2 regions of the Clostridium sp. AN503 genome follow, and region 2 is predicted to be linked to the other one. Evidence: predicted binding sites of a transcription regulator. Region 2 holds the regulator's gene; the other holds the start of a gene.

Region 1 (5,526 bases), on a different contig from region 2:
TGAACCGCACGCTGCTTCTGCGGGCGGCGGTCCGGTTCCTGCCGGTGGCGCTGTGCGCGATGACCATGGCGATCCTTGCAGTGGGCGTGGTCGGTATGGTTATGGGATATGGATTTTCTGAAGCGGTGATGTATGTGGCGATCCCGATGATGGGCGGCGGCATGGGCGCCGGTGTGGTGCCGCTCTCCGGCATGTATGCGGAGGCGCTGGGACAGGATTCTTCTATTATCATCTCCCGGATGATCCCGGCGTCCACGCTGGGAAATGTGACGGCGATCATAGGCGCGGGGCTTCTGGCAAAGCTTGGCGAGGTGAAGCCCGCTCTTTCTGGAAATGGGAAGCTGATGCGGAAAGAGACAGAGGATATGAAGGACAGCGCCATGCTCCCGGTGGGCGTCCAGATGATGGGGATCGGGATGGTGCTGGCCTTAAGCTTCTACCTGATCGGTACGATCATAGGCAAGCTGGTACCTGCGATCCACACCTATGCGTGGATGATCATTATGGTGGCGCTCTCCAAGGCGCTGGGTGTTATCCCGTCCAAGTTTGAACAGGCGGCGAAACAGTGGAGCAGCTTTGTCATGGGCAACTGGACCCAGGCGCTCCTGGTGGGGATCGGTATTTCCATGATCGATCTGGTGGCAGTGGCGGAGGCATTTTCCATTACCTATCTGATCCTGGTGCTGGTGGTGGTCGGCGGCGTGGCCCTGGGAGCGGGGATCGGCGGATATCTGGTGGGCTTTTATCCCATCGAGTCGGCCATCACCGCGGGGCTTTGCACCACCAATATGGGCGGGACCGGCGATATCGCGGTTTTGTCGGCGGCGCACCGGATGGAGCTTCTGCCGTTTGCGCAGATATCCACCAGGATCTGCGGGGCGCTGATCCTGATCGTGGCAAGCGTGCTGGTGAAGGTTTTGCTGTAACGGAGCAGGCTGCGGCTGGATCAGGGCTGAATGTGGATTAATTCCTTGCAAACGTGTCTGGCGCATATTAGAATAGAGATAACAGAGTTTGTGGCGCAGGGAAGGAATTGGAATGGGTCAGAAGATTGCAAAGCAGGGGGCGGCAAAACAGAACAATACCAAACAGAAGACCATCGAGCAGAGGCTGTATCATACCTACGGGCTGGGGGTGTTTCTGATGATCCTGGTATCGGTAGGGATTACCCTGTATTACAGCATTGCGTGGCAGCAAAACCAGATGGATCAGTCCATTTCCAGCATGGCGGCAGTGCTGGGGCAGATGCCGATGGTGGCGGAGACGCTTAAGGGGCGTGCGGCCCCGGAAGAACTGGTTGACTATCTGGAGCATGTGAGGGAAGTTTCCGAGAATCTGGATGTGGTCACGGTCTGCGATGCGGACAGTATCCGTATCTATCACCCGGATAAGAGCCGGATCGGGCAGAGATTTGTGGGCGGTGACGAGGCGGCGATCCTTGCAGGAGCAGATCCGTATATTACGGATGGGACCGGGACCCTGGGACACCAGCGCCGCGCGTTTTATCCGGTGAGGGATGATGAGGGGACGATCATAGGCTTTGTGATGGCGTCTGTGCTGACAGAGAGCATCCGCCAGATGCGCAACCGGATCCTTTTGGTGTTTGCTGCCCTGTCCCTGCTTCTTTTGGGCGTGGGAGCAGTACTGACCAACCGCACCATGGGACATCTGAAACGCCTTCTGATGGGGTATAAGCCGGAGGAATTTGTCACCCGGTACGTGGAGCGCAGTGAGGTGATGGATGCGCTGGATGAAGGGCTCATCGCGGTGAACCCGGATGCGGAAGTGATCATGATGAATAAGTCTGCCAGGGAAATGCTGGGCTTGGATGATGCGCGGCGGATCGAAGGGGAGAAGCTTACGGATCTGTATCCGGATTCCAAACTGCCGGAGGTTATGAAGACCGGGCAGGCCCAGTACAATGCCTCCATGGTGTTGGGCGGAAACCATATTTTGAACAGCCGGATCCCGCTTCTGGAGCATGGGCGGATCGCAGGGGCCATATCCATTTACCGGGACAAGACGGAGGTCATGAAGCTGGCGGAGGAGCTGACCGGGGCCAGGGATATGTTGGAAACCCTGCGGGCCTTCAACCATGAGTTTATGAACAAGCTGCACGTGATCCTGGGTTACCTGCAGCTTGGGGAATATGACACGGCCATGGACTACATCACCAACACCACGCTGGTGTCCAGCCAGGCGGTGCGGGAGGTGACCAACCAGATCACGGTTTCCCATATATCGGCGCTGGTCATCGGGAAAATGATGCGGGCAAGTGAACTGGGGATCCGGCTGAAGCTGAAAAACGGAAGCCACTGTTCTTCTGAGGAATTGACGCTTCCGGTTGATCATTATGTGACGATCATCGGCAACCTGGTGGAGAATGCCATAGAGGAGTTGAACGCCCACAATTATCTGGTTAAGGAGATCGAGCTTGGGGTCTACTGTGACCGGGAGGGGGCCGTCATTACCTGTGAGGATACCGGCGGCGGGATTCCCGATGAGATCCGGGCGCAGATGTTTGAGCGGGGCATTTCCACGAAAGGAGAGGGGCGGGGGACCGGCCTGCCGTTGGTGATGAGCCTTGTAAAACAGAACCGGGGAGAGATCTCCGTGGATACGGAGGATGGAGAAGGCACCTGTATCACGGTCAGTTTTGTGACAAAAGAGGAGACGCCGGACGAATCCGGGAAAGGAGAGGGCGCATGTATCGGGTAATTATTGTGGAGGACGATCCCATGGTCGGTTCCATCAACCGGAAGTATGTAGATATGAACCCGCAGTTTAAAGTGATGGGGGTTTTTAAAAATGGGAAAGAGGGGCTCCAGTATGTGCGGAAATACCCGGTGGACCTGGTCATTCTGGACTATTACATGCCGCTTATGAATGGGATGGAGTTTATCAGCCAGATGAAGAGGCTGGAGCGGCGGCCGGAGGTGATCATGGTGACAGCCGCCAATGAGGCGGAGACGGTGAGGCAGCTTTTGGGAGCAGGTATTGTGGATTATCTGGTGAAGCCCTTTGAATATGCCAGGTTTGAGCGTGCACTGGAGGCTTTTTCCGGCAGGCAGGAGCTTCTGGCTGCGTCGGCTGACGGCATGAGCCAGCGGGAGATCGACAGCATTTTAAAAGGTGGGAACGCAGACAGTAAGCGCCCGGCCCGGATGCAGAAGGGGCTTCAGGAGCAGACCTTAGAGACGGTCCGGCAGTATATGCGGGAGAACCCGGATAAAGAGTTCACCAGTGAGGAGATCGCCGAACAGGTCCACCTTTCCCGGGTGACGATCAGACGTTATGTAAACTATATGCTGGAGACCCATGAGATCGCCAGCGACATTGACTACCGCACCGGTGGAAGACCGTCGATCAAATACCGTTATATCCGCCGGGACGGAGTATGATATTGCCATGAACAATAGTTACAAAAGCCGGAGTTTACAGGCATTTCATTGACATTAAATTAACGATGTGATAGACTATTGCTGCTAATGGCAACAAGAACTTTAATTTCAATCATGGGAGGAAAATGAAATGAGAAAATCAGGCAGAAAACTGATGTCTGTTGCAGTTGCAGCAGCTATGGTTTTATCCCTGGCAGCATGTGGCGGCAAGACAGCCGATACAACCACGGCAGCTACCACTGAGGCAGCTACTGAGGCGACCACAGCAGCGGAGTCCACAGAAGCGGAGACCGAGGCAGCTAAGGCAGAGAACCAGCAGGCAGACATCGTGGTGATCGGTGCAGGCGGCGCAGGTATGACCGCAGCGATCCAGGCCGTGCAGGACGGCGCAACCGATGTGGTTGTTCTGGAGAAGATGCCGATCACGGGAGGCAATACCACCCGTTCCACCGGCGGCTTAAATGCATGTGCAACTACATACCAGGAAGCAGACGGCATCGAGGATTCCGTGGAGCTGTTCGTGGAAGACACCATGAAGGGCGGCAAGGAGTTAAATGATAAAGAACTGGTTACTGTAATGGCTGAGAATTCCGCAGCAGCAGTTGACTGGGTAAATGAGATCGGCGGCGATTTAAGCGTGGTAGGCATGTTCGGCGGAGCAAGCGTAAAGCGTATCCACAGACCGTCCGACACCTCCGCAGTGGGCCCGATGTTAGTGAAGACCCTCAATGCGAAGATGGAGGAACTGAACATCCCGGTTCTCTTAGAGACCACCGCAAAGCAGATCCTGGTGAACGACAAGGGCGCCGTATCCGGCGTGGTTGCTGTTGACAAGGACGGCAATGAGATGACGATCGACTGTACCGCAGTGATCCTGGCTACCGGCGGTTTTGGCGCCAATGCGCAGATGGTAGAGGAGTACAAGCCTGACTTAAAGGGCTTTGGCACCACCAACCATGCAGGCGCGACCGGCGACGGTATTGCCATGGCAAAGGAGCTGGGCGCAGCATTTGTTGATATGGATCAGGTTCAGACCCACCCGACCGTAAACCCGGAGACCCAGACCATGTACACCGAGGGCGTGCGCGGCAACGGTGCGATCCTGGTGAACAAAGAAGGCAAACGTTTTGTAAATGAGCTGGAGACCCGTGACGTGGTATCTGCAGCTATCCTGGAGCAGACCGACGGGGAATGCTATATGGTATTTGATCAGGCCGTAAGAGACAGCTTGTCTGCTATCGAGTCCTACATCAAAGCAGGTATTGTGAGTGAGGCTGAGACTCCGGAGGAGTTAGGCGAGGCGATCGGCATTGACGGCGCAGCTCTGGCAGAGACCTTGAGCATCTATGCAGGTTATCAGGAGAGCGGCAAGGATGATGACTTCGGCCGTGAGAGCATGGAGCTTCCGCTGACCGAGCCGAAATACTACGCAGCTCTGTGCGCGCCGGCGATCCATCACACCATGGGCGGCGTGAAGATCAATACCAGCTGTGAAGTCTTAAAAGAGGATGGAAACGCGGTCGCAGGTCTGTTCGCAGCAGGTGAGATCACCGGAGGCGTTCACGGCGCAAACCGTCTGGGCGGCAACGCGGTGACCGATATCGTGGTATTTGGCCGTATCGCAGGTACTTCTGCTGAGGATTATGTTATGGCAAACGGCGGGCATACTGAGGCTGAGATCACCGCGGGCGGCGATGAGGCGGCAGCAGCGCCGGAGGCTCAGGGTAATTATAAGGATGGCGTGTATGAAGGTACCGGTAAGGGCAACAATGGCGACATCAAGGTAGAAGTGAAGGTTGAGGGCGGCAATATTACCGCGATCACCTTGAAGGAGCACGGCGAGACCGAGGGTATCTATGAGGCGGCTGAGAAAAATGTTGTTGCTGACATCATTAAGACTCAGAACGCAGAGGTAGATGCAGTGTCCGGAGCGACCAATACCAGCAATGGTATTATGGAAGCGGTGGCGAATGCTCTTAAGGATGCTAAGTGAGTTTGCCTGGATAGCGGAGTAGAGAAACGTCCGTGTATGGGCGCAGGGATTGGTGAAACGAAGCGCAGCGGCTGTTTGTCGTCGGCGGGAAACACTAACCTTCCTGCAATATAAAAACCGGGGCACCGGTGA
Region 2 (5,526 bases):
TTTGCGGCGCCCAGTACAGATATGGGGGTCTATTACGTTTATCACAGCGTGGACACCCATTACAAAAAGGCGAAGTTTACGGACGCAGATTCTATCCTGCAGGCGTTCGGCGAGTACGTGGGATATGCCGCGGGCTGCTATCAGGAGGGGGATGTGCGGATGCAGGAACTGTGGAATGATTACAATGCGCTGCACAGCCTGCTGGAGATACCGGATTACTATTCCAATGACAGCCAGTTCTACTTCGGAAAGCTGTTTGCGGCGTATCTGGATGGGGAGACGAAGGAGGATATGCTGCGCAATGCTCCCAGAGCCTGCGAGGTGCTTGAGGAGATCCTGCACATGAAGGACGACGAGGAGACCAGGGCCAGGCTGAAAGCAAAACGGGAAGCGGAGCGGAAGGAGGCTGCGGAGCGGGCGGCCAGGATCGCGGCGGAAGAAGGCTACGGGCCTGGTGTGAAAAGGCCGGAGGAAAGTACAGAAGCGGCAGAATAGATCAAAAGAGTCATAGAAAAGAAGAGCCGGCAGTTATTCCGCCAGCTCCTCCCACTGTTCATAGAGTTCTTCCAGCTTTGTCTGGATGGACTCTTTTTCATTGTTAAGTTCTAAAAGCTTATCCACATCCGTGTAGATCTCCTCCAGGGTTAAAAGCCCGTCAATCTCTGCATCGCGGGTTTCAAGGCGGTGGATCTCGTCCTCTGTTTTCTTTAGATCGTTCTGGCGTTTGCGGATGCGCGCCTGCTCCTCCTTCTGGGCTTTCCAGTCCTGCTTGACTTCAGATACGGCTTCTCCATTGCTGGAGGAAGAAACTCCGGAAGCCATAACAGAGTCGCCGGAATCAGCAGCCGGGGTCACGTAGAGGCTTGTCATCAGTTCTTTTTTCTCTAAGTAATAGTCGTAATTCCCGATATAATTAAGCAGCGTCCGACCAGTCAGCTCCAGGATCCGGGTGGCAGTCTGATTGATGAAATACCGGTCATGGGACACGTACAGAACTGTGCCGGTATAATTCTGCAGCGCATCCTCCAAGATCTCCTTGGAGGTAATATCTAAATGGTTGGTCGGCTCGTCCAGGATCAAGAAGTTCGCCTCCGAGAGCATCAGCTTTGCGAGGGAAACACGTCCCCGCTCCCCGCCGCTTAAATCGGAGATTCGCTTAAACACATCGTCGCCCGTAAATAAAAATGCGGCAAGGATATTGCGCACCTGGGTGTTGGTCAGGTTAGGGTAGGCGTCCTGGACCTCCTCAAACACAGTCTTTTCCATGTGGAGCACATGGTGCTCCTGGTCGTAGTAACCGACATGGACCTTGGAACCGAGGGTGATGGTCCCGGTATCGGCGGGCAGCATCCCGTTGATCAGCTTTAAAATGGTGGTCTTCCCGGTACCATTGTTGCCGATGATGGCAACCCGCTCGCCTCGTTTCACATCCATATCGATGTGGTCAAACAGCTTCTGGCTGCCAAAGGCCTTGCTTAAATCCCGGATGGTCAGCACGTCGTTGCCGCTGGTGATATTGGGCTCCAAAGCGATATGCATCTCATCATTGACTTCCACGGGCTTTTCAAGGACCTCGATCTTGGCAAGCATCTTTTCCCGGCTCTCCGCGCGTTTAATGGACTTTTCCCGGTTGAAGGATTTGAGCTTGGTGATCACTTCCTCCTGATGCCTGATCTCCTGCTGCTGGTTTAAATAGGCTTTCATCTGGGCGGCGCGGACCATGGCTTTTTTCTCGCTGTAGGCGGTGTAGTTGCCCTGGTAGACGGCGCTGCGGCCCTGTTCCAGCTCCACGATCTTTGTGACCACGCGGTTTAAGAAATACCGGTCATGGGCGACGATCACGACAGCCCCGTTGTAGTTTAAGAGATAGGTCTCAAGCCATGCGATGGATTCCATATCCAGATGGTTGGTCGGCTCGTCGAGAAGGATCACATCCGGGCGGGAGAGCAGGAGCCGGCCTAAGGATACGCGGGTCTTCTGGCCTCCCGACAGAGTAGTGACCTTTTTGTCAAATTCGTCCTCGCAAAAGCCCAGACCCTTTAAAACGCCGGTGATCTCACTCTGCCAGGCGTAGCCGTTTTCCAGCTCGAAGGTGTGGTTTAAGCGGCTGTAGGCGGAAAGCATCTGTTCCAGCTCTTCTCCCTGCGCATCCTTCATCTTCAGTTCCAGGCTGCGGATCTGCTGCTCCATCTCGATGATGGGGCGTTTTACTTCCTTAAGCTCCTCGTAGATGCTGCGGGAGCTGTCAAGATCCTGGTGCTGTGCCAGATAACCCAGGGTTTTTCCTTTGGACAGGACCACTTCGCCCTGGTCAGCAGCAAGTTCGCCGACGATGATCTTCAGCAGGGTAGATTTGCCGGCGCCGTTGATACCGACGATGGCGGCCTTTTCCTGGTCTTCTATATGGAAGGACACATCGGACAGGATCTGGTCTGTGCCGAATGCCTTGTTTATGTGATTGCACGATAATATCATAGGATATCACTCCGTTTCCTGCAGTATGTTTAAGTACAACTATTATATCTCAAGCTAGTATAATATAGCCTGCACTTTTTTTCAACATTTCTTTTCCCTTGAGTTTTTGCATTTTGCAGCGGAAACTTAAGCTCCTTTCCTTGTATAAATTTACAAACCTGCCGGAAATGTATGAAAACATATTTGACATAAAATTGACGAAAAGGTATAATAAAAGGAAGTTGATTGAATGAGAGGTGAATATCATGGAAGGTAGAGAGATATCTAAGGCGGTCATAACACGGCTTCCGAGATATTACCGTTATCTGGGGGAATTGCTGGAATCGGGGGTGGAGCGGATCTCGTCCAACGAGCTGAGCGTCAGGATGAGAGTGACGGCATCGCAGATCCGGCAGGATTTAAATAATTTCGGCGGCTTTGGCCAGCAGGGATATGGCTATAATGTCAAATATCTTTATACGGAGATCGGGAAGATACTGGGGATCGACCGGCAGCACAACCTGATCATCATCGGGGCCGGGAACCTGGGCCAGGCTATCGCCAATTATGCCAATTTTGAGAAGCGGGGATTTATCATCAAGGGAATGTTTGATATCAATCCCAGACTGATCGGCCTGGTGGTGCGCGGCATAGAGATCCGTGGTGTGGATGATCTGGAGCAGTTTATAAGGGACAACGATGTGCAGATGGCGGCGCTGACGATCCCCAAGACCAAAGCTCCCGAGATTGCCGACCGTCTGGTTGACGCAGGCATCAAAGCGATCTGGAATTTCGCCCATGTGGACTTAACGGTACCGGACGATGTGGTGGTGGAGAACGTACACCTGTCAGAGAGCCTGATGCGCCTGTCTTACCGCGTGTGCAGCATGCAGGACCGGATCGATGAAGAGAAGGAGCAGACAGAGATGAAACCTGCCAGGCAGGAAAAAGACAGTACAAGATCCTGATATATTGGGCATGCAAAAATATTCATAAAAATTCTCCGTGTGAGTTTGTTCACAAAGGAAAATTTTTATGAATATTTTTATAGGGCGGAAAATATCCCCGCTTCCACTTCAAAGGAGGTTTCGAGATCATGAAATACGCAGTAACCGGCAGCCAGATGAAGCAGATTGACAAGGATACCATAGACCGGATCAAAATCCCGTCCCTGGTTCTGATGGAGCGCGCAGCGCTGGCGGTGGCCGATGCAGCAGAGCGTATCCTTTCCCCGTCCTCTGCCCGCGTTCTGTCTGTCTGCGGAACCGGCAACAACGGCGCTGACGGTATTGCGGCAGCGCGTATTCTTAAATGCAGAGGATACGATGTGACGGTTCTTTTAGCAGGCAGCTTAGAGCATGCCTCACACGAGCACAGGGTCCAGCAGCAGATTGCGGAAAACCTGGATGTTCCGATGGTGGAGTACAGTGATTTTGTCCCGGGAAGCTGTGACGTGATCGTGGACGCTTTGTTCGGGATCGGATTGGGCAGGGAGATCGAGGGTGAATACCGAGAGCTTCTTAAGATGCTTGCTGAAAAACGCAGGTCGGGGGAAGCAAAGGTGGTGGCAGTAGATATCCCATCCGGCATCCATGCAGATACCGGTGCCGTTATGGGCGCTGCACTGCCGGCAGATATTACCGTGACTTTTGGATATTTAAAGACAGGCCTGATGCTGTATCCCGGCAGGAGCTATGCGGGGGCGGCAGAGGTGGCCGATATCGGATTTTCCCAGGTGAGCTTAACCTGCGCAGGCTGGGACGGGATGATACTGGAGCCGTCGGACCGGAGCCGGATTCCGGCGCGCCAGGCAGACGGCAATAAGGGAACGTTCGGAAAGCTGCTTGTCATAGCAGGTTCTGTGGGCATGAGCGGTGCCGCTTATTTAAGCGCGCTTGCCGCCTACCGGGCGGGAGCAGGGCTGGTGAAGATCCTGACGGTCCCGGAGAACCGGGCAGTCCTCCAGGCCCAGCTTCCCGAGGCGATCGTAGAGACCTGCGATCCGGAAGCGATCACACCTTACAGCGATGCAGAAGATGGGGAGAGCTTCCGGACGGTCCTGGAAAGCCAGTGCGACTGGGCGGATGCCATTGTCCTGGGGCCGGGCCTGGGCCAGGAAGCTTATGTGGAATACCTGGTGGAGGCTGTGCTTTCCCACGCCTATGTGCCGATCGTGCTGGATGCGGACGGACTGAATACAGTTGCGGCCCATCCTTATCTGACCCGGTATTTTACGGAAAATATCATTATCACCCCTCACATGGGAGAGATGGCGCGGCTGTGCGCCTGTCCGGTGGAGGAGCTGAAGGCGGACCCGGTGCGGGCGGCAAGGGAGTACAGCGGCAGGTACGGTGTGGTCTGTGTGATGAAGGATGCGGCCACGGTGACCGCCGATAAGGACGGCAATGTGTATTTAAATCCCAGCGGCTGCAGCGCCATGGCGAAGGCTGGTTCCGGGGATGTACTTTCAGGCACGGTCGCCGGGCTGTTGGCGAGAGGGATGGAGTGTGCGGAGGCAGCGGCCTTCGGCGTTTATCTCCACGGGCTTGCAGGAGAAGCCGCAGCAGCAGAATACGGTGAGAACGGCCTGCTTGCACACAATATCGCGGACTGCTTACACTGTTAGGAAGGATACATGAAAAGGGAGAATGACATGAAGACCTATACAAGAGTCTATGCACCCATAGACCTGGATGCAGTCGTTTATAATATGGAGTCCATGAAAAAGAATATCTCACCGGATACGGGGATGATCGGCGTGGTGAAAACGGATGGTTACGGGCATGGGGCCGTGCCTGTAGCGCAGGCTGTTGACCCATATGTAGCGGGATATGCGGTGGCGACCATCGACGAGGCGCTGAACCTGCGCCGCCATGGAGTTGTAAAACCGGTCCTGATCCTGGGTGTGACACACGTAAGCCGATATGAGGAGCTGCTGGAGCATGACATCCGCCCTGCGGTCTTTACCATGGAACAGGCAAAGCCCCTGTCAGATCTGGCGGTGCGGGCTGGAAGAACGGCCAATATCCATCTGGCCCTGGATACCGGTATGAGCCGCATCGGCATGACCCC

Evidence for each region. Region 2 encodes Rex, which represses fermentation and respiration genes when NADH is low (regulators of the CRP and FNR family bind a similar motif). Its sites were predicted from a motif close to ATTGTTAANNNNTTAACAAT; they were not measured.
Region 1: the regulator Rex is predicted to act here: its motif matches at 3,449-3,468, upstream of AB1I67_RS06555 (flavocytochrome c).

Annotation. Positions count from the first base shown of each region.
Region 1 covers NZ_JBFDTP010000001.1:1,438,742-1,444,267, forward strand. The annotation lists gene AB1I67_RS06540 (2-hydroxycarboxylate transporter family protein) at 1-926, shown strand, start outside; gene AB1I67_RS06545 (sensor histidine kinase) at 1,039-2,718, shown strand; gene AB1I67_RS06550 (response regulator) at 2,706-3,401, shown strand; gene AB1I67_RS06555 (flavocytochrome c) at 3,532-5,394, shown strand.
Region 2 covers NZ_JBFDTP010000002.1:1,339,251-1,344,776, forward strand. The annotation lists gene AB1I67_RS13450 (hypothetical protein) at 1-495, shown strand, start outside; gene abc-f (ribosomal protection-like ABC-F family protein) at 529-2,475, opposite strand; gene AB1I67_RS13460 (redox-sensing transcriptional repressor Rex) at 2,721-3,422, shown strand; gene AB1I67_RS13465 (NAD(P)H-hydrate dehydratase) at 3,551-5,080, shown strand; gene alr (alanine racemase) at 5,090-5,526, shown strand, end outside.